One region of the Sinobaca sp. TMA16-18 genome, then DNA from elsewhere that is predicted to be linked to it. Evidence: predicted binding sites of a transcription regulator. Region 1 holds the regulator's gene; each other region holds the start of a gene.
The links. Region 1 encodes LexA, which represses DNA repair genes until DNA is damaged. Its sites were predicted from a motif close to CGAACATATGTTCG; they were not measured.
Positions count from the first base shown of each region.

Region 2: the regulator LexA is predicted to act here: its motif matches at 2,214-2,227, upstream of AC5W14_RS10510 (sigma-70 RNA polymerase sigma factor region 4 domain-containing protein).
Region 3: the regulator LexA is predicted to act here: its motif matches at 1,460-1,473, upstream of uvrB (excinuclease ABC subunit UvrB).

Region 1 covers NZ_JCAKFM010000001.1:105,789-112,975, reverse strand. Annotated here, with positions in the region: gene AC5W14_RS00645 (MBL fold metallo-hydrolase) at 1-764, shown strand, start outside; gene AC5W14_RS00640 (sulfurtransferase TusA family protein) at 784-1,011, shown strand; gene AC5W14_RS00635 (DsrE/DsrF/DrsH-like family protein) at 1,028-1,513, shown strand; gene AC5W14_RS00630 (hypothetical protein) at 1,863-2,033, shown strand; gene AC5W14_RS00625 (hypothetical protein) at 2,065-2,310, opposite strand; gene AC5W14_RS00620 (hypothetical protein) at 2,516-2,761, shown strand; gene AC5W14_RS00615 (hypothetical protein) at 2,792-3,004, opposite strand; gene AC5W14_RS00610 (hypothetical protein) at 3,194-3,355, opposite strand; gene lexA (transcriptional repressor LexA) at 3,484-4,113, opposite strand; gene AC5W14_RS00600 (hypothetical protein) at 4,274-4,489, shown strand; gene AC5W14_RS00595 (YneB family resolvase-like protein) at 4,519-5,172, shown strand; gene AC5W14_RS00590 (DUF896 domain-containing protein) at 5,316-5,558, shown strand; gene tkt (transketolase) at 5,878-7,187, shown strand, end outside.
Region 2 covers NZ_JCAKFM010000005.1:42,054-49,240, reverse strand. Annotated here, with positions in the region: gene AC5W14_RS10525 (glycerophosphodiester phosphodiesterase family protein) at 121-834, shown strand; gene AC5W14_RS10520 (EamA family transporter) at 865-1,770, shown strand; gene AC5W14_RS10515 (SunI/YnzG family protein) at 1,792-2,121, opposite strand; gene AC5W14_RS10510 (sigma-70 RNA polymerase sigma factor region 4 domain-containing protein) at 2,328-2,897, shown strand; gene AC5W14_RS10505 (helix-turn-helix domain-containing protein) at 2,912-3,157, shown strand; gene AC5W14_RS10500 (hypothetical protein) at 3,371-3,871, shown strand; gene AC5W14_RS10495 (ABC transporter substrate-binding protein) at 3,940-4,944, opposite strand; gene AC5W14_RS10490 (ABC transporter permease) at 4,944-5,708, opposite strand; gene AC5W14_RS10485 (ABC transporter ATP-binding protein) at 5,705-6,478, opposite strand; TPP riboswitch at 6,610-6,712, opposite strand; gene AC5W14_RS10480 (DUF1516 family protein) at 6,861-7,187, shown strand, end outside.
Region 3 covers NZ_JCAKFM010000009.1:54,122-61,308, reverse strand. Annotated here, with positions in the region: gene uvrB (excinuclease ABC subunit UvrB) at 1-1,362, opposite strand, end outside; gene AC5W14_RS14575 (PDZ domain-containing protein) at 1,544-2,716, opposite strand; gene AC5W14_RS14570 (S41 family peptidase) at 2,813-4,267, opposite strand; gene AC5W14_RS14565 (cysteine desulfurase family protein) at 4,480-5,595, shown strand; gene AC5W14_RS14560 (hypothetical protein) at 5,633-5,761, shown strand; gene AC5W14_RS14555 (M23 family metallopeptidase) at 5,950-6,603, opposite strand; gene AC5W14_RS14550 (c-type cytochrome) at 6,856-7,149, opposite strand.

The sequences.
Region 1 (7,187 bases):
ATCAGTTCGTACGGATTGGAAAAGGCTGCCTGTCCTACATGGTAGTTTCCGGAGGAGAAGCTGTGATTATTGATCCTGTGCGTCTAACTGATGTATACACTAATTTCCTGAAAGAAAAAAATGCGGTTCTTAAATATGCTGTAGACACCCATCTGCATGCCGATCATATTTCCGGCGGCAGGCTGCTGGCGGAACAAACGGGAGCGGTGTATTACCTCCCGGAAGCGGATGCTGGAGAAGTAACGTTTTCCTACCAGCCTCTGCACAATAACGATGTGCTGCGTGCAGGAAAAACAGAGGTAGCGGTACAAGCCCTGTATTCCCCCGGCCATACCATTGGCAGCACCTCTTTGATTATTGATAATCAGTACCTGCTTACAGGAGATATTTTATTCATAGATTCCATCGGCCGTCCGGATCTTGCCGGAAAAGCAGAGGACTGGGTAGGAGACCTGAGAAAATCACTTTATGAAACGTATCAGACATTAAAGGATGATCTTTGGGTACTGCCAGCCCACTTTTCAAAAAAAGAAGAGATGGATGATCACGGAAGAGTAATGGAACAGCTGCATGTGCTGTTCAAAGAGAATACCGGACTGCAGGTGACAGATGAGACCGCCTTCCGCAAAATGGTAACCGAAAACCTTCCTCCGCAGCCAAATGCCTACGAGGAGATTCGTCAGACAAACATGGGAAAAGTACAGCCGGAGCCGAAAGACCAGACAGAAATGGAAATTGGGCCGAACCGCTGCGCGGTATCATAAATTAGAAGGAGAGTTTATTATGAATGCAACTAAAACTGTAGACGCCAAAGGCTTGGCATGTCCAATGCCGGTTGTAAAAGCAAAAAAAGCAATGGATACCCTGCAGACAGGGGATGTGCTGGAAATCGTTTCAACAGATAAGGGAGCCAAAGCAGATCTGCCGGCGTGGACCAAATCATCGGGCCACGAGTTACTGGAGCAGGCAGAAGAAAACAATGAATTTACATTCTGGATCAAAAAAGGATAGAGGAGAGAATAAAAAAATGGAAGAAACAAAAAACGGAACAACAATGGTCGTATTTGATGGAGACCTGGATAAAGCAATTGCCAGCTTTATTATCGCTACAGGCGCTGCAGCAATGGGAAAGAACGTAACGATGTTTTTCACTTTCTGGGGATTGAACGTGCTTCGGAAAGATAACGTCATCAGCGGCAGTGATAAATCGATGATGGAAAAAATGTTCGGAAAAATGATGCCGCGCGGTCCGGAAAAACTGGCTATGTCGAAAATGAATTTTGGCGGTATGGGACCGAAAATGATGAAAAAAATGATGAAAAATCATAATGTGTCTTCTTTGAAAGAGATGATTGAAATGGCCCAGGACCTGGATGTAAAAATGGTGGCCTGCACAATGTCTATGGACGTCATGGGACTCAAAGAAGAAGAATTGATTGATGGACTGGATTACGCCGGTGTCGCTACTTACCTGGCAGAAGCAGAAGAGTCCAACATTAACCTGTTTATTTAATACGTATACTGCAGAAAAGAGCCTGTGCCCCTAAGGGAACAGGCTCTTTCTAATATGTAGGGTGGATACGGACTGAACGACAGGAAACCCGGCAGCTGTCAGGCGATGCCGCAGGAAGTGACAGCGCCCATAATACCGGCTATAGCAATTCCTACTATAAATTTTTTCACGTTAGTCCTCCTGTATCTATATATTCATAATTATGGTAAATAGTTTACTTTATTATAGTCGATATTTCCTAAAAAAGGTTGCATTTTATTAGCTTTTTCTATGTATCGGTTTAAAACCGCGAATATGAAGAAAAAATCTTTTATAATAGAAGAAGAAAACAAGAAAGCGGGGAGATAATATGACAGAAGAGTTATACCATGATCTTTTTTTAAAAGATGCGGGGTTTCTTCCAGTCGAAATAGAAAAGTTAATGTTGGAGTATGCCGAAGAATTCCAGCATGCGGAGATTCAGCAGGTTATAAAGCATACAGATGAGCATTATACCGTCGTTACAAAAGTAACAAAATAAAAAAGCTCTCAAGCGTGAGAGCTTTAGATGATTATTTTTTTTGGATTTCAACTGCTTTATGCTCAATTTCATCGTACGAGTTAGTGCCGTTAGCGTAATCTTTTACCATACTCTCAAATGACCGGAATAATCGTTCATCCGCCGGGTCCTGCAGGTTAAGGCCCAATGAATCAGCAACTTCCTTTTGGTCCCGTCGAAAAGCGTCATCGGCTTCAAACGTATTTCCTTCTTTATATTTGTCCATATGATGGTCAACAAACTTTTTAATAATATCCACATGTATCTCTCCTTTGTTTAAATGGTCTCTTTGTTCTCTTCCCGGTTCCCGGGATATCAAAACGATGAAGCAGGAAGAACCGATTTGAAGCACCTCCAGGCAGAAAGCGCACAATTTTAAGATGGAATACAAGGGACAAGGACTCTCCCTTGAAGGATACGGTATACTGTAGGATAATGGCATACGGAAAGGGGATGGAACGAATATGGTAAGTGGAAGAAATACAGAAGATATGATTATGGATTTAGCGAGTCAGCTTTCTATCGAGCAGGCAAGAAACAAAATTTTATGGGATCTTATTCTACGTCATAATGTACTTTCTCAAAAAGATGTTGATAAAGAAGTAGAAAAGCATTATGAAACCTATCGCACCACTTCTTATGAAGAATTAACCGGGTTTAACTTAAGAGAAGACACCAAGCCGGTAAAAGAACCAGAACCAGAAGAATAAAAAAAAGCGTTCCCTGCAGGGGACGCTTTTTTAATGCCTTACGACATCAAGAAATAGAAAAAAGATAGATTTTACTGCGGTAAATACAAGAAGAAAAATGAACACCAGAACCAGTATAGTAAGAGCGAGAGTCTCCTGAAAATGGAGAATATCGATCAAAATTAAGTTAGCAAGCACAGCGGAAATTACGCCGATAAATAATGTACTGTTAAATACACGTTCCATTATATTAGATGCAGCCATTTCAACATCTCCTGATTAGTATAGATTCCGCTCTTGTGAAATAGTGAGCGTTGTTTGCCTTATTCCTATTAAACCGCATTAGAGACGTGAAATCAATGTCTAAAAAGTGACAAAACAGCGAAAAAAATGACTAACTGGTGAACAATAGAAAAAAAGAAGCAAATAAAAATAGAATACCCAGTGGGCATTCTATTTTTCGTATATATCATCGGCAAGCAGCTTAATAGGACTGCCGCACTGAGGGCAATTCTGGTATTCCTGATCAATAGCAGCATCGCTTAGATCAGAAGCCGGCATCTGCACCTCTGCTTTTGTTTCTTTGCCGCATGAATGGCATTTAATATAGAGCAATGGCTTATCTCCTTTCCATGATCATAGCTGTATTTAATTATATATTTGTATACCACAACAGGTTTTTTCAAAACCTCTCAATGAAAAAACGGCTTTCTTCAATAATGAAGAAAGCCGTTTTCTATTCGTTAATGAATGGTGCGGAAAACGCCGATGACTTTACCAAGAACAGTACAGTCATCAAGAATAATAGGGTCCATGGCTGCATTTTCAGGCTGCAGGCGGATATAACCGCTCTCCCTGTAAAAACGCTTTACGGTCGCTTCGAGCTCTTCGGTCATTGCTACAATAATGTCTCCGTTGTTTGCTGTCTGCTGCTGTCTGACAATAACCAGGTCTTTATCGTAAATACCGGCTTCAATCATACTTTCCCCCTGAATAGTAAGGACAAAAACATTCTCATGTTCATTTGCCACCATACGTTCCGGAAGAGGAATGTATTCCTCTATGTTTTCGATAGCTGTAATGGGTTCACCGGCTGTAACTTTACCGAGCATCGGAACGTACACAGCAGAGCTTTCGGATATTTCAGGCGGTGCATCTTCAAAAGACAGCACCTCTATTGCTCTTGGTTTAGTAGGATCGCGTCGAATAAAACCTTTGCTTTCAAGCCTGGATAAATGTCCGTGCACGGTAGAACTGGAAGCGAGTCCCACAGCTTCTCCGATTTCCCGGACAGACGGGGGATAGCCTTTTAGACGTACTTCCCCTTTTATATAGTCAAGTATTTGTTCTTGTCGTTTTGATAATTTAGTCAAAGTCCCGGCACCTCCTGTGCGTGTAATGTTATTTTAAAAAATTGTATCATGAATAATACGAACATGCAAACATCCGTTCTAATTTTACTTGACGGGAACAGAAGTTCTTATTATACTTTTAAAAAAGGGAACGCACATTCTTAAAAACGGGGGAATTACAATGATTTCAAAAATAACGAATGTAACGATGCAGGAATGGATGATATTATTACTATTTGCAGCATCAATTTTATTTCTAATTATAGCCGTCCAGATTAATGCACCAGATGCAGAAGCAGGTTTTGTTTATGAAGACGATATAACGGAGGAAGCAGAAGAGCTTCAGATCGAACAGGAATTAACCGCCTATCAATGGGTGAATTATACCCTGGACTAATGAAAGTAATCAGAAGGTGAAGTGGGACGATGGAGAAGTGCATTATCTACTGCAGGGTGAGTACCGAAAAGAAAGAACAGCAGACTTCTCTGGAGCGGCAGGTGGAGGAATTGACATCTCTTGCCAAGAGAAACAATCTGCCTATTTATAAAACAATCAAAGAAGAACAGAGCGGCTATTCTATGGAAAGAGAAGGGCTGCTGGAGATGCTTGAAGACTTTTCGTCAGGAAAGGCTTCTATTTTGTGCGTGCAGGATGATACGAGACTTGGAAGAGGCCATGCAAAAGTAGCGGTCCTTCACGCCCTCCACAAAAGTGGAGTAACAATTTATTCAGTCCGGGAAAACGGCGTGCTTGAATTATCTGAGTCAGACAGTATGCTGATTGATATACTCTCCATCGTGGAGGAGCATCAGCGCAGGCTGCATAATTTTAAGATCAAGCGCGGAATGAAGCGGGCAGTAGAAAATGGCTACCGCCCCGATAAGAATTTAAAAAACCGGGGCCAGGGAGAGCGTGTAAAAAAAGAAGTGCCGATAGAAGAGATCATCAGGCTCCGTCAGCGGGACCTTCCCTTTTATGATATTGCCGCGACCCTGCGCGGACTCGGATACGATGTATCTAAAGCCACGGTGCACCGGCGCTACCGGGAGCATATGAAAAAAGAAGATGAACAGTCGTAGTGAAGGCTGAGCGCCTTTGATGAGGCCCTATACCTTCCTATCCCTCCAGAACAAAGATGGTTCCGTTTGCATAAAAGCGGGTATATAAGTACCATTAATATAGAAGGATATTCATGGAAACGAACATAAAAGGGGGGAATATCATGTTATCCCAAGACAAAATTGCACGCATTAATGAGCTGTCCCAGCGCGCGAAGACAACCGGCCTGACGGAGTCTGAGAGCATAGAACAGCACGAACTGAGAGAAGAATACCTGCAGAGTTTCCGTTCGTCATTTAAAGACCAGCTTCATTCGGTTAAAGTAGTGGATCCTGAAGGCGCTGACGTTACCCCCGATAAGCTGGACCGATCAAAGAAAGAACGTAAAGTGTACCGCTCCAGATAGCGTGGCACACAAATATATTCTTCATCTGGCGTAATGATATTATATTCGTATATGAGCCGCTGCCCGAAGAGCGGAATCCGGAAGACCATTTTCGTTAAAACAATAGAGGATGGTCTTTTTAACGTGGTTACAACTCCGTTAAACAAAAGGAATTAGAAACAGCGGAGATGGTAGATCCGGCCTGTCAAAAGAAAGCCGGCACGATTTAGAAAAATTCCACGTATTTCGCCGCGATTCTTGTATAATAAAAAGAAAGCGTTTATTATTTATTCATGGATGGACGTTAATTACTAAACAGAGACAAGGGGAGAATACGATTATGGCAGCGCAGACTACAGCGACGCAATTAGAAAATTTAGCTATTAATACGATTCGTACGTTATCGATCGATAGCATTGAACGGGCTAATTCCGGTCACCCGGGATTACCTATGGGAGCGGCACCAATGGCCTTTACTTTGTGGACAGAGTGCATGAATCATAATCCTGGCAACCCGGAATGGTTTAACCGCGACCGTTTTGTTCTATCCGCGGGACACGGCTCTATGCTTTTATACAGCCTGCTTCATCTTACCGGCTATGACCTTTCTCTGGAAGAGCTTCAGAACTTCAGACAGTGGGGAAGCAAAACTCCGGGACACCCGGAATACGGCCATACACCAGGCGTTGAAGCCACCACCGGTCCGCTTGGCCAGGGGCTTGCGATGGCAACAGGCATGGCTATGGCAGAGCGCCATATGGCAGCTACTTACAACAAAAGCAGCTTCCCGCTCGTAGATCATTATACATATGTTCTATGCGGCGATGGGGATATCATGGAAGGGGTCAGTTCAGAGTCCGCTTCTTTAGCCGGTCACCTGAACCTGGACCGCCTGATTGTGCTTTATGATTCCAACGATATTTCGCTCGATGGCGATCTGCACCAGTCATTTTCCGAAAATGTCATGCAGCGTTATGATGCATATGGCTGGCACACCATCCTCGTAAAAGATGGCAATGATACGAAAGCTATTAAAGAAGCAATTGAAGAAGCAAAGCAAGCAGGCAAGCCAACTTTAATCGAAGTCAAAACGACAATCGGTTACGGCTCTCCTAATAAAGGCGGTACCAACGCAGCACACGGTGCTCCGCTTGGCGCTGAAGAAATTACATTGGCCAAAGGAATGTACAAGTGGGAATACGAAGAAGAATTCCACGTACCGGCAGAAGTAACGGCCTTTTTCGCTGAGAAAAAAGCAGCAGGCGCCCGCAAAGAAAAAGAATGGAACGATTTGTTTACGGATTACCAGAAAAAGCACCCAAAAGATGCTGAACAATTCATTAAGGCGCTAAAAGGGGAGCTTCCTGAAGGATGGGAAAAAGAACTTCCCGCCTATACGAATGAAAAGGTAGCTACGCGTGCTGCTTCAGGCGATGCGCTTCAGGCCATTTCCAAGCACGTGCCATCGTTATTCGGCGGCTCGGCTGACCTGGCTTCTTCCAATAAGACATTAATTAAAGAAGAAACAGATTTTACAAAAGATAATTACAAAGGACGTAACATCTGGTTTGGCGTAAGAGAATTCGCCATGGCTTCTGCACTTAACGGTCTTAAGCTGCACGGCGGCGTACACCCATATGCATCCACGTT
Region 2 (7,187 bases), on a different contig from region 1:
TGTAAAGCTACTAGAAAGCAGAAGCTGTTTCAAGCAGTTTCTGTTATTCCTATAAAGAAATAAAGAGAAATAGCACTATTTAATGAAAATTAAACCAGACAATTGCAATTGGAGGATACTATGACAAAATGGTTTGCCCACCGCGGTGTTTCAATCATAAAACCTGAAAATACAATGGCCGCTTTCCGCCTGGCAGAAGAAAGAGGCGCGGACGGTATTGAGCTCGATGTCCAGCTTACCCGGGACAACCGGGTTATCGTTATGCATGATTTAAGCGTGAATCGTACAACCAACGGCCGCGGTTCCATCCGCAGCAAAACGTGGGAGGATTTAAAAAATCTAGATGCCGGCTCCTGGTTCAGCAGCACGTATGAGGCCATCCCTCTTTTAGAAGAAGTTATAGACTGGCTTGCCGGGAACAACTTGATTGTTAATATTGAACTAAAGGGCCCTTTAAAAACGATGCCGGATCTTATACGGGCAGTAAAGACGATTGTTGAACCCGCGCTGCCCGCTTCCCGGGTCATCATTTCAAGCTTTCATCATCCTTCGGTTGTTTCGCTGCATGAAGAATGGGAAGAGCCGGAGAAGGCACTGCTCGTTTCTTCCGGTCTCTATAAACCTCTCCGCTATCTGCAGCAGGCCGACGTCTTTTCGCTTCATGTAAAACGCCAGACCATTTCCGATAAAGAAATAGTCGAACTGATGGAACAGGGTATTACGGTGCGCGTGTTTACCGTAAATGATGAAAAAGCTCTGCAGCGGCTTGTAAATCTGCAGGTAGATGGCATTATGACCGATCACGGTATTCTGCCGATTACGCTTTCCCACTAAAATAATACCGATAATACAGGTGGTGCCTCTATGACTCGCAGCAAAGCTTATCTTCTTACTCTTTTAGGCGCTTCTCTTTGGGGGACTATTGGCCTATTCGTTGAATATTTGTATCAGGCGGGCTTTACTCCCTGGGAAACCGTAGCCATCCGGGCTGTTTTTTCCGCCGTATTTATTGTATTTATACTGGCCATTAAATTTCCGGGGTACTTGAAAATAAAAGGGAAAGACTTTCCCTTTTTCATGGGGACCGGAATAGTAAGTATTGTGTTTTTTAATTACTGCTACTTTTTAGTCATCCAGGAGGCTTCTTTATCTCTTGCCGTCGTGCTTCTCTATACCGGCCCTCTCTTTGTGACGATTTTATCGAGACTGTTGTTTAAAGAGTGGCTTACCCCGAGAAAACTGCTGGCGCTGGGCTTTACGATTACCGGATGCGCCTTTGCTGTCGGGCTGCTCCCGGGTTTTCAGACGTCTGTAACCACCCTTGCCATTGCAGCCGGCATTGCTTCCGGCTTTTTCTATGCTCTTTATAGCATTTTCGGAAAATATGTAAGCCGGACGTATCATTCCATCACGATTACGGCTTATTCGTTTATCTGTGCCAGCCTGCTGATGATTCCAGCCGGGGGCCTGTTTGCCAAAAGCAGCCTGCTGTTCCAGCCGCAGGTACTGCTGTTTGCCTTTGGTCTTGCCATTGTGCCGACGGTGCTCGCTTATATTCTTTACACGCTCGGCCTCACCCATATTGAATCAAGCCGGGCTTCGATCCTATCTACGGTCGAACCCGTAGTCGCTATTATTATTGGGGTCGCTGTGTTTGGCGACCGGCTCGATGGGTGGCAGACGCTCGGCGTGCTGCTCGTGCTATCTTCTGTTCTGCTCGTCGCCGAAACCAAAAAATCAAAAACCGCGCTTCTGCCGGACAGTCCATAAGAAAAGCCAGCTTTCCTTTGATTAGGAGAGCTGGCTTTTTCTCCGCAGTATTTCTGCGGTCTGTACGGCTTTTTTTAAGGCAATCACGTGCATCGTGTTATCTTGCATAATGACAATCAACCTCTTTTTTTCCGCATAGGGCGAGCCGACACGATTCGCTTCGTCGTGCTCCAGAGCAGACGGCCCCTGTGATACTTCAATCTGTTTCATCTGGTCAATCGGAAGCGTCAGTGTCTGCAGAGAATGCTTAATATATAAGGTGTTCTCCCTGATTTTGGCACGCGTCCGGACAAAATATACATACACTACTGCAATAATGAGCAGCAGAAGAATTCCAGCAGCCATTTTCATTTACAGTCCCTCTTTTCTATTTTTTCCGTCAGGGTCTATTCTAACAAAATATCGAATACACTTTGCAATTCTTTTATCCTGCCTATAAAATAAGAACAAATGTTCGTAAAATGGTTTGTTTTTTTTGCTGTATTTACCTTTTGTTCATATAGAAGCATATGCCTCACCCTAATTTTGATATGGAAGAACAGAAAGGAGGGAACATCGTGGCTTATTATTTATCACATCTTCTGGGAAAATGCCCTCGGCTTGATTACTATATTCACACGCATAAACAAGCGCTCTCTTCTCCTGCCCTCCGCCAGTTTCTGGCCGACTCTCTTCACTCCAACCTGTTTGCAGAGGCGGTCTGTTATACAGATGAAACGTATCAGAAAGCACTGGATGAGGCGTTCAGGCAGTATCGGGAGGAAAAGAAATTAACAGCGTATATTTTAAAGTCTCTTCACTGGCATGCGGTGCAATTCGATAAGAAACAGCGGAAAATAGAAACCCTGCAGCCGCTGATTGTAGACAGTGATACGTGGGAAGAGCCGGTATGGGAGCCTCCTCTGTCTCCGCATGTTCTTGCCGAAGAGCTCGAAAACCGAAAGCTGTATGCCGCCTACCAGGCATTAACCCCGCATCAACAGTGGATATTACAAAAGAGCTACGCAGAGCAGATGAGGGATATTGATCTTTCCTATCTTACTAATGTGACGCCTCAGGCTATTTACCGCTCCAGGCATCAGGGACTTGCCAAACTTTACGCTTATATTACAGCGACCACCCATTAAAGGAGCGAGATACTATGACAGCATCTCTGTATGTATTAGCAGAAAAAGCCAAACAGCAGGACCGGGAGGCCATGTATGACTTCCTGCAGAAATTTGAGCCTTTTATTCAGAAATCATTGTCGCAGACCAAACCGCAGAACCGGGAAGACCTGCGCCAGGACCTCCGATTAAAGTGCATGGAATGTGTCCACCGCTTTGAACCGGGCCGGACGCCCGGGTTTTTCGAATTTGTCAGCACACTTGAGCATAATCAAAAATAACAGCAAAAGCGTTTCTTTTATCACTATTTCCTTTTTTATACGGAATAGGACCTATTATATGTCTTACATTTCAATATGATGACAGGGTCTTTAAGACTATATAACGCTTTGCAAATCCCCTTCTCATTCGGTGTCCGTTCGGCTTATACTAATAAATGACAACAAACCTGACATTTTAAACAGCAGCAGACGGGTATCGATTAAAGGGGGATTATGGTGAAAAATCGTTTTACATGGATGAAGTGGGGCATTCCATTTGTTATTGTTCTTACATTGGGATGGGCAACATATTATTTTGTTACTCCTACCTTCAGCCATCAGTACCAGCAGTTGACCGAACGTGTAGAAGTTGGCGTTAAATACACAAATCCCGAAGAATCTATTGTTTATATTCACCCCTACATCGAAAACCCGAACAGCGAGGAAATCACCTGTTATCATGATGACCAGTTCGTAGAGATACGTGTTCTTGATGAAGATGGCAATCACCTCGATGAGGCGGTTTCTATGGAAGAAAAACGTGGAGAATCTTCTACAGATGAAGAAGTATTAAAACCCGGCCAGAAAACAATGAACTCCACCTATTATAAAGTGGAACTTCCTGATAACGCTGATTCCATTCAGCTTATTTACAACGGTTCCGTTAAGGACAAGCATGGTATCGACCAACTAGAGGAAACGATAGATGTGAACCTGGACTACCTTATCATGTAGAACGGGTACCAGCTTCAGAAGATAAACCAAAACCGCTTCGGACTCCAAGAGAGCCCGAAGCGGTTTGTTTATTCTGCTATATTTACAAATATGTCCTCTGTGTCCGGTGTCTCGGAAATGTAATCCATTTCTACAAGCCAGCTGATCGTTTCCTCCCAGGATTCCCGGTCCTGGCTGCCAAAGGCTTCTTCTTCCGTTTCCATTTTCTCCATTAAAACATCCAGACTTTCTTCTTCCACTTCCCGTTCAAGCGGAAAATTTTCCTGATCTTCATTCTCAAACAGACTGTCCAGGCTTTCTTCCGGATGGTCTTTCATATATGTGTATCCTTTTTCCGCCGCGGTCCAGAACGCGTTAATTTTTTCTTCCTCTTCCGCCAGTTTTTCTTCGTTTGTAACGAGAACGAGCTCGTAAAAAGGCGGCACACCGTAATCCACCGGATCAAAGTATTCTACGGAAGTGCCGGCGTGTTCCAGCACCGGTACTTCATGGTTAATGTATGCGCCGCTTACCGCATCGGCCCGGTCGCTTACTAAAGAGGACTGCAGCTCAAAACCAATATCCACCAGATCAACTTCTTCAAACTGACCGCCATCATTTTCCACCATCGTTTCTACAATTGGTTCATTGACCGGTATCCCGGGGTATCCAACTGTCCGGCCTTCTAAATCTCTTGGTCGTTCTATGTCGGAGTCTGCTTTGTACACAACGTGATTAAGAGGAGACCTCACAATCGCCGCCACGCTTACTACAGGGATTCCTTCAGTCCGCGCTGTAATAACATCCGGCTGATAGGTAATGCCAAAGTCCACTTCTCCTGCAGCCGCCAGGTTCAAAGGATCCGTTGGATTGGTGGGGAACATAATATTTACGTCCAGGCCTGCTTCCTCGAAGTATCCGTTTTCCTGCGCGGTGTACAAGTAGCTGTGTACGGCATTAGGATACCAATCCAGCATAATGTCGACTTCCTGCAGCTCTTCATTCTCTGCCTGCTGTTCATTTTCACTCCCGCATCCTGCCAGCACAAATGCTCCTGCAGCAAGCAGCCCCACCTGTTTAATCCACCTTTTCATTATCTTCTTCCTCCCTTTTTTGTAGTCGCATATTCTACTGCTTTTACTGCCAAAAACAGGCCAATCCCTGCTAACGACAACAAAACGATTGGTGCAAATACGCCGGCTGCGTCCATCTGTGTCATCATCCTGCGGCTGAAATATCCAAGCCCTGCATCTGCGCCCAGCCACTCTCCAATTGCCGCACCGATGACGCTCAGCGTGACTGCCACTTTTAAGCCGGAATAGAACGAGGGCAGAGCCATCGGCACCTGGACCTTTCTGAAAATCTGCCAGCTCCCGGACCCCATGGTCCGAAGCAGGTCCTGCATATCCCGGCTCGCTGTCCGAAGACCGTCAAACGCCCCGACCGTAATTGGGAAAAAGGTGATCAACACCGTTACGGCGACTTTACTCCACATGGAATAGCCAAACCACAGTACAAATATTGGGGCTAGTGCAATAATTGGAATGGTCTGCGAGGTGATTAACAGAGGAAAAACACTCTTTTCCACCATCCGGCTCCGGCTCATCAACACCGCAATACCGACTCCACAAACGATGGAAATGCCAAGTCCGGTAACTATAACGAGAAGCGTGGCCGGCAGGTGTACAAGAAACAATATATCCGCAAGTTCCCACAGCCTCTGCAGCACCGCAGACGGTGCCGGCAGTATATAAGGCGTGTCATACCAGCGGGCTCCTGCCTCCCAGATGATAAAAAAAGCAGATGCGAGAAGAGCGGCTCCAGCATAGGAAATGCCTGCTCCTTTCCAGCCATTCATCGTAACTTCTCCTCCCTGCGCATTCGTTCAATCAATTCCCGCTTCAGCTTCAAGAGTTCCGGGTGATCCCGGGCACGCTCGTCTCTGGGTCTTGGCAGCGGTACCGCAATTTCGGTAAGGCGTCCTTCTATCGGCGGCTCGGTAAATAATAAAATGCGGTCGGATAAAAATAATGCTTCTTCTATGTCGTGGGTAATAAAAATAAGTGTCTGCCTCGAAGCCTGCCACTTTTCCAACAGCCATTCCTGCATCATAAAGCGGGTAATCGAATCAAGTGCGCTAAATGGTTCATCCAGCATTAAGATGTCGTTTCCTCCCACTACGGCGCGGAGAAAAGACACCCTCTGCCTCATCCCACCGGACAGTTCGTGAGGATACTTGCGTTCCAGGCCCCTGAGGCCGAATGCTTCCAGATGGGATGATACGCGCTGTTCGGCCTCCCTTTTGGAAAGGCCGTTTATTTCCAATGGCAGCATGCCATTTTCCAAAATGGTCCGCCAGGGCAGCAGCAGATCCTGCTGAGGCATGTAGCCGACCCTGCCAAGCCTTGTGGCCGAGCCGTGCAGAAGCACCGACCCCTTGTCCGGGTCGCTCAGCCCGGCGGCAAGCCGGAAGAACGTCGACTTTCCCGATCCGCTCGGTCCAAGCAGGCTGACAAATTCGCCTTTTTTCACTGTCCCTTGAACCTGCTTGAAGATCGGCGCTTCGGTAGTAGTATAGGCATAGGTAACGTCTCGAAATTCCAGTGCCGGTTCCTGCTCTTTATTCATTTCCCGCCCCCTTTTTTGTGTACCGTGCTCCCCCGGAACCTGCTCCATGCATACAAAAAAGCCGCTCCAGCAGAGGGAGCGGCGGAAAAGTCGTTCTATCATTAAAAACAGCACGAGCGGCTGCTTTTTCAGGTGAACATTCCGCACTTTCCTCCGCTGGTGTTATCCAGATCAGGTTCCAGGGTTAGGATGAATGTCATCCCTCTCAGCTTTGCAGCACCCCTAGTGCTTGTTGTATAAAATTGTCTTTGCTTCTTAAAGATAGCACATATTCGAAATGGTTCATACCGCGGGTTTTATTTCAGCAAAATCTCTGCTCCTGTAAAACCTGCACGCGTGATATGATGGAGAAAACGTCTACATTACATTAGGAGAGGCTCTTATGGCAGACACTATACTCACGATACATCTTATAGCCGTGGCGGCAGTTATTCTGCTTGCAGGCGCTGTTTATATATTTCACCGCACCAACATGAACCGGACCGCTATTCTGCTTCACTACGTGCTTCGATTTTCATACCTGCCGCTGCTTTTAACCGGCGGGCTTGTGCTTGGCCTTCGTCCTGTATATTTAGGCGGCCTGCTGAAGCTGGCCTGTGGATTGTTAAGTATCGGATTGATTGAAATTTACTTTGTCCAGTTATTTAAGAACACCGGACACCCTCTATTCGTCCGGTTTATGATAGGATTTGTATTATTTACTATTATT
Region 3 (7,187 bases), on a different contig from region 1:
TGTGAGCGTTGTGATCAGGACGCGCTCATTCCTCGCAGCCCGTTCGTTGATTTCACCGATCAGGTCATCAATCTGCCCTTCAATCGGACGGATGTCGATTGTCGGATCAATTAAACCGGTCGGACGGATAATCTGTTCAATCATTTCCGGCGTATGTTCTTCTTCGAACGCTCCAGGAGTCGCAGAGATAAACAGCGCCTGATGAATGCGTTCCTGAAATTCGTCAAACTTGAGCGGACGGTTGTCCATGGCCGACGGCAGACGGAACCCGTGGTTGACGAGCACTTCTTTTCTCGCCCGGTCCCCGTTGTACATGCCCCGCACTTGAGGCAGCGTGACGTGGGACTCATCAACAACGATGAGAAAATCGTCCGGAAAGAAATCAAGCAGGGTATACGGTGAATCTCCCGGGTTGCGGAACGTGAGGTGACGGGAGTAGTTTTCAATTCCGGAACAGAATCCCATTTCCTGCATCATTTCGATATCGTACCTCGTCCGCTGTTCGAGCCGCTGTGCTTCCAGCAGTTTATCTTCGGACCGGAATACGGCCAGCTGCTGCTCGAGCTCTTTTTCTATATTGATAATCGCTTTGTTAAGCTTTTCTTCTCTTGTTACGAAGTGGGAGGCTGGAAAAATCGCGACGTGGCTGCGTTCTCCGTTGATTTCCCCTGTAAGTGCATTCACTTCTGTAATACGGTCAATTTCATCCCCGAAAAATTCCACGCGGATGCACTGTTCATCACGGGACGCCGGGAAAATTTCCACTACATCGCCGCGTACGCGGAACGTTCCGCGTACAAAGTTTATATCGTTGCGGTCGTATTGAATATCGACGAGTCGGCGCAGCAGCTCATTGCGCTCCATTTCCATATCTTTGCGTAGCGACAGCACAAGCTCCCGGTAGTCTTCCGGGGAACCAAGTCCGTAAATGCACGACACACTTGCAACGACGATTACATCCTCACGCTCAAACAGGGAGCTTGTAGCGGAGTGGCGGAGCTTATCAATTTCATCATTAATGCTGGCATCTTTTTCAATAAACATATCGGTCTGCGGAATGTAGGCTTCCGGCTGATAGTAATCATAGTAACTGACAAAATACTCCACCGCGTTGTTCGGAAAGAGTTCTTTGAATTCGCTGTACAGCTGGCCCGCCAGCGTTTTGTTGTGGGCTATAACCAGAGTCGGCTTCTTAATCTCCTGCACGACATTCGACACGGTAAATGTCTTTCCCGTTCCTGTCGCTCCGAGCAGCGTCTGATACTTTTTCCCTTCACGGAGTCCTTCATTTAATGCTTTTATGGCATTCGGCTGATCGCCTTCCGGCTTGTATTCGGATACTAATTCAAATGCTTCGCTCATGGCGTGCTCCGCCTCCATATTCCTATATTATTCTTTATTTCCCGTCTATTAGTCTGCTCTATTATACCACATATATGCGGTTTCCAAACGCAAAAAACGAATGCACGTTCGTTTCTTAAAGACGTAAAAGACCATCTTCGGAAGATGGTCTTTTCGTCTGGTTCTATAAAGTATAAGCATCCTACTCTTGTTTTACAAGCAATAAGCCAAGCAGATAATGTTCGTTTGCATAAACGGCAATCTGCGTATAGCGCAGCTCCTGATTCAGGTCGACGACGCCGATTTTGCTGTAGGCGGAATTGAGCTGAATTGCCTGATACAGGTCATTTTCATTCGTAACCGTCTGTCCGTTTACTCTCGTAATAATTTCACCCGGCTTGATATCCATTTTCTCAGCCGGGGAGTAAGGAAGGATGCCCGCTACGCGCAGGCCGCGGTCCGGCACGGTATAAATCGGCCGGCTGGATGTTTCCAGACGCTTCTGGGACCAGGTAATCCACTCTCTTCCGAGAAGCGCCGCTGCAGCGGCAATGTAGACCGGATAATCCACCAGGTAGCCGGCTCCGGCCGCGGCGGCAAGAACAAACCCCCACAGCAGCACTTTCCCGCCGGTACGGCGGACCGCCTGCTGGGGAACGCTTCCGATAATATTCAGCTTGAGGGCTGCAGCAAACGGAAACAACAGCAGCGACAGCCCGGTTCCTTCTATAGGAAACAACGGCCACCAGCCTGCGGCCTGAAGCGCGTCTCCCGGTACGAGAATAAATGCAGGAAGCAGCCATACACGCTTTAAGCGGTGGGCCCCCTGCCATTTTCCGCGCGGGGTTTTAAACAAATATGGAGAAGTATGATGGCGCTTTGTGCGAAGCAGAAGCAGCCCTTCTCCGAGAACGAGCAGTGCGATCAGTACGAGCACCGGACGCAGGTCCGCTGCTTCCAGGGACGACACTGCACCGCCCCAGAAGCCGCTGGACGGGTTCCAGACAAGCGGAACCACATACGCGGCTATTAGGCTCAGTCCAAACACGTGAGCCGGTGTGGCAAAGCGCAGGAGACCTGTGACAATAAACAGAATCCATAACAGCCCTGCCAGGACAAGTACTTCCAATGGCACGAAAAGCCCTGAAATAAGAATCAGCACCGATATAAGCAGGCCGTAAAGAATGCCCGGCCCGACAGAAACAAGCACATCATAAAGCGGTGGGTACAGCCTCGTTTTAAAATCTTTCCGTTCCTGTTTTACTCTTTTCGAACCTATCAATAGTGCCGCTCCGATAATCACATATGTAAGAGGATTGGCGAAAAACCAGCCAATGGCCCTCGCTATTTCCCATAACCACATTGTCCAGTCCAATGAAGCACCTTCCTTTCCTATCCTTTGACTTAGTTGGTAAACCTTCTGTATTCATGAAGAAAAGAACAGGCAGGACACGCCCTGCCTGCAGTTTGTTTATTCAGATGACTGCTCGGCTGCTTCCTGCAGGGCACGCTCAAGCTGATCGTCGTTTTCCGGATCACGGATATTTTCGAGCAGGGCCTGGTTCAGCGCTTCTGCTGTCTCCTCATCAATAATGCCGCTTGCTTCCAGATCCTCTTCCTCCTGGAAAGCCTGTACGGCTGCTTCGGTTTCCTCATTGAAATACCCGTCGGAGCGGCCCGGCTCATAGCCGAGTCCCTGCAGCATCGACTGGGCGGTTTCGATTTCTTCGCCTACCTGGTCGGGTTCCAATGGATTCTCCGGATCAAGTGCCGCAGAAGTAAAGTAATCAGGCTGTTCGGCTTCGATTGTCGGCTCTACGCCTTCGCCGTCCACCCAGTTTCCGTCAGGTGTGAGCCATTTAAACATCGACAGCTTCAGCTGACTGCCGTCCCCAAGCTCCATCGACTGCTGAACGGTTCCTTTTCCGTACGTCTTCTGGCCGACCAGGTCATAGCCGCCGGCTTCTTTTAAGGCACCTGCCAGAATCTCGGAAGCAGAAACGCTTCCTTCATCAATCACCCCGACAATTGGATAGTCTTTCGGTTCGGAAAGATCACTCGTAAATTCCTCCACCTGCTCATTGCGGTCTTCAATCTGCACGAGCGGCTTGTCGCTTGCGATAACGAGCTCACCTATTTCCTCCACGGCATTTAAAAAGCCGCCCGGGTTGCCGCGCACATCGATAACGAGCGCCTCCATGCCTTCTTCTTCCAGGGAGGCAAGCTGTTCTTCAAATTCAGAAGCCGTACTCTCTCCGAAAGAGGTTAACGCAAGATGACCGACCTGGACGCCGTCTTCTTCTATGATTTCAGATTGTACGGTTTCTACAGGAATCTCATCACGCTCAACTACAACATCAAAAGGTTCACTGCTTCCCGAACGCTGCACGGTAAGCGTAACTTCCGTCCCCTGCTCGCCGCGGATGCGGAGTACCGTTTCGTTAAGGGTTTCACCTTCCGTCGACTCCCCGTCAACTTCGAGCACCTGGTCGTTAGGCTGCAGGCCTGCCTGTTCCGCCGGGGAATCCCTGAATGGCGCCACAATTGTGACGGTATTATCCACGAGGCTGACTTCTGCCCCGATTCCTTCAAAAGAAGATTCCAGCGACTGGGTAAATTCATCTGCCATTTCCTGATTCATGTAGGAGGAATGGGGATCGCCCAGTTCTTCGATCATTCCTTCCATAGCTCCTTCCATCAGCTGGCCGGAGTCCACTTCATCCATGTAATCTTCACTGATTGTGTTATACACCTGCTCGAACCGCTCCATGTCTTCCATGTGTCCATTTCCGGTAGAGGCCTGGTTCGTGCTGCCGGATGAACCAGAATCGGTACCCGGCAGATTGGCGCCTATAACGACGCCTCCTGCTCCCACGACCAGCGCAGCTCCTGTGAGCGCCGCGGCCGCTTTTTTATTCCATCCCATATATAATCCACTCCATTATGTGCTGTGGGTGCTGTCTTTGCAGTATTCGCGCCGGCCGGTCTATGTATCCTCCATTACGATGAACATACTTCCTTTATTCTAGCATGAAAGAAGCATGTAACAAATGAAAATATCCCCACTTTCCAGATATCTGCCTGCAGGGCGTATGCTAAAATATGAATACTAGATATTATAGAAAGGCGGGATCTATCATGCATCAGGTTTATATGGATTACAATGCCAGCACTCCGCTTTCCCCCAATGTAAAAAACGTTCTTTCCTACTGGATGGAGCGTTCCTACGGCAACCCTTCCGCCTCCCACTGGGCTGGAACCGAAGCGAAACAGGCGGTTGAGACCGCACGGACGCGTGTGGCTGCCTTTATTGGAGCCGATCCGGACGAACTTATATTTACGAGCGGCGGAACCGAAGCGAACAACCATGTGCTAAAAGGGATATTTGAGCGCTGCGGAACAAAACCGTGCCATATTATTACGACGACGATTGAACACCCCGCCATACTGGAACCGTGCCGGTATCTGGAGAAGCAGGGAGCGTCCGTTACTTATGTCGGAACAGATTCTTTCGGCCGTGTTCATCCGTTCGATATTGAAGCTGCTATTACCGAAGACACGGCGCTCATTTCCGTCATGCATGCCAATAACGAGACGGGAACCCTCCAGCCGATTGAAGAAATCAGCGAAATAGCACACCGGTTTGGGATTCCGTTTCATAGCGACGCTTCCCAGTCGCTCGGCAAAGTACCTGTCAATGTCGATGAGCTCGGCGTTGACTATTTAACGATAGCCGGTCATAAAATATATGCCCCGAAAGGTATAGGCGCATTATATATGCGAAAAACAGCAGCTCTCCCGCCGCTTCTGCACGGGGCTCCTCATGAAAAAGGACGTCGGGCCGGGACGGAAAATGTACTGTTTACCGCCGCGCTCGGTGAAGCCTGCACGGATGCGGCTTCCTTTGATATGACCGCGGTAAAACGGCGGCGCGACTTATTCTGGGAACTGCTGCAGCAGAACTTCCCGCTAAGAGTGCACCGTAACGGCCATCCGGTGCATACGCTTCCCAACACGCTTCATGTCCGCTTTACCGGCATCACCGGGCAGGACCTTCTCCAGCAGATGCCGTTTCTGGCTGCCTCCACCGGCGCTGCCTGCCACAGCGGCTCAGTTGAATTATCCGCGACGCTCCGCGCACTCGGATTGACAGACAAGGAAGGTGCAGGATCTGTCCGCTTCAGCCTCGGACCGTTCAGCACCGATGAGGATGTGTTTACGGTTGTTGAAGCATTGAAGGCTATTCTTACTTAACAAAAGAGCGGGGCTGTCCTAAACGGACTGTTAAAAAATGAAACACCTCTATCAGAATCTAAAAAAAGGCAGAGGTTTATCCAGGTGGAAGCTTTCGGCAGGCCATGCTTCAGCTAAAGAGGAAAAGGTCGACCTCTTTATCTTCACCGATGGCTGGTCTGCCTGAGTCCCCGCCTGGTCCTTTTTTATGGTTTTGTTTTACCCTGTTGTCAAAAGAAAGGACCCTCGCTGTATGTAAAAACCCTCGTATTCCTTTTGGAAGGAATACGAGGGTTTTCGTCCGGCTTCTCTTATTATTGGTAAAACGAAGAATACAGTCTACAGAGTAAATTTTGGGACAGTCTCTCTTTCTGCTTAAAAAGTAACATATTTACGCGGGTTCACGGAACGGGATTTCTGCGTATCCCAGAAGCCTTCATGAATTTCAAAATGAAGGTGCGGCCCTCTCGAAGCGCCTGTATTACCCATTAGGCCGAGTGTATCTCCCTGGTCTATTGTCTGGCCGGCTGTCACACCGATGGACGCAAGGTGGGCATAAAGCGTCATCATCTCCCTGCCATTCATCCTATGGGATACCATCACGGTATTGCCGTACCCGTTGCGGTATTTGGCTTCCACTACCGTACCGGCGGCTGCGGCTGTAATAGGGACATTGATGCGCCCGCCCCGCCCGATATCAATACCGTGATGCATACGGCCGTTACGCGGACCATATTCCGACGTGACCCGGCCGGTTGCCGGACGGACAAATCCGGAGGACTCTTCTGCTGTGACAGGGGCGGAAAAGGATTGGACCGAAACCGTCGAATCGGAAAATACCGCCGCTTCTGTTCTTACATGCTCTGCCGGTACCGGCGGGCGGACAATAACCTTTTTCCCTGCGGCAGGCTCCGGCCCGGCAAAAACAAACAGGCAGACCGCGGCGGCGGTGAAGCAGATCCGTTTTTTATGCAGCGCTGTGTTTTTTAAAGGACCCTTTGGTTTAAAGCAGGAGATTCGTTTTTCCATGCAGTCACTTCCTATTTTTTACTGGACGAAGGAACAATGGCCATACTTAATACGCCGCTCCTCTTACATAGCGCCTCACCTCTTTTTAAAATACATACTGCGTACGTTGCAACATTGGGTTTCTTACAGGAAAGAAATGCGTGTGGGAAAGCAGAGGATGAAAAAGGAGGTAAAGATCAGGTCTAAATACCTGGTAAGTAAACAAAAAAAGAAGGAGAGAGGCCTCTCCATTCTTTAACCGTTACTTATATACTACTGCTCAGCAACCCAGGTTGCAACACTTTCTGCTTCCGCGCCCTCCAATAATCCAGCCGGCATGCCGTCGCCGCCGTTTTCAATCATCGTAAGTACGTGGCCTTCATCGAGATCGCCATCGAGTGCCGGGCCATTATTGCCTTCCAGGTTTTCGCCATGACAGGTCGCACAGCTCTGTTGATACAGCTGTTCCGGAGCCGCCGTCGTATCTTCTTCGTCGCCGCCTCCTCCGCCACAGGCTGCAAGCATAAACATGGATCCTCCTGCAACAGCCAGCAATGCTTTTTTCATAATAATACCCCTCTCTATTCAATTGTCTTATTGCTTCC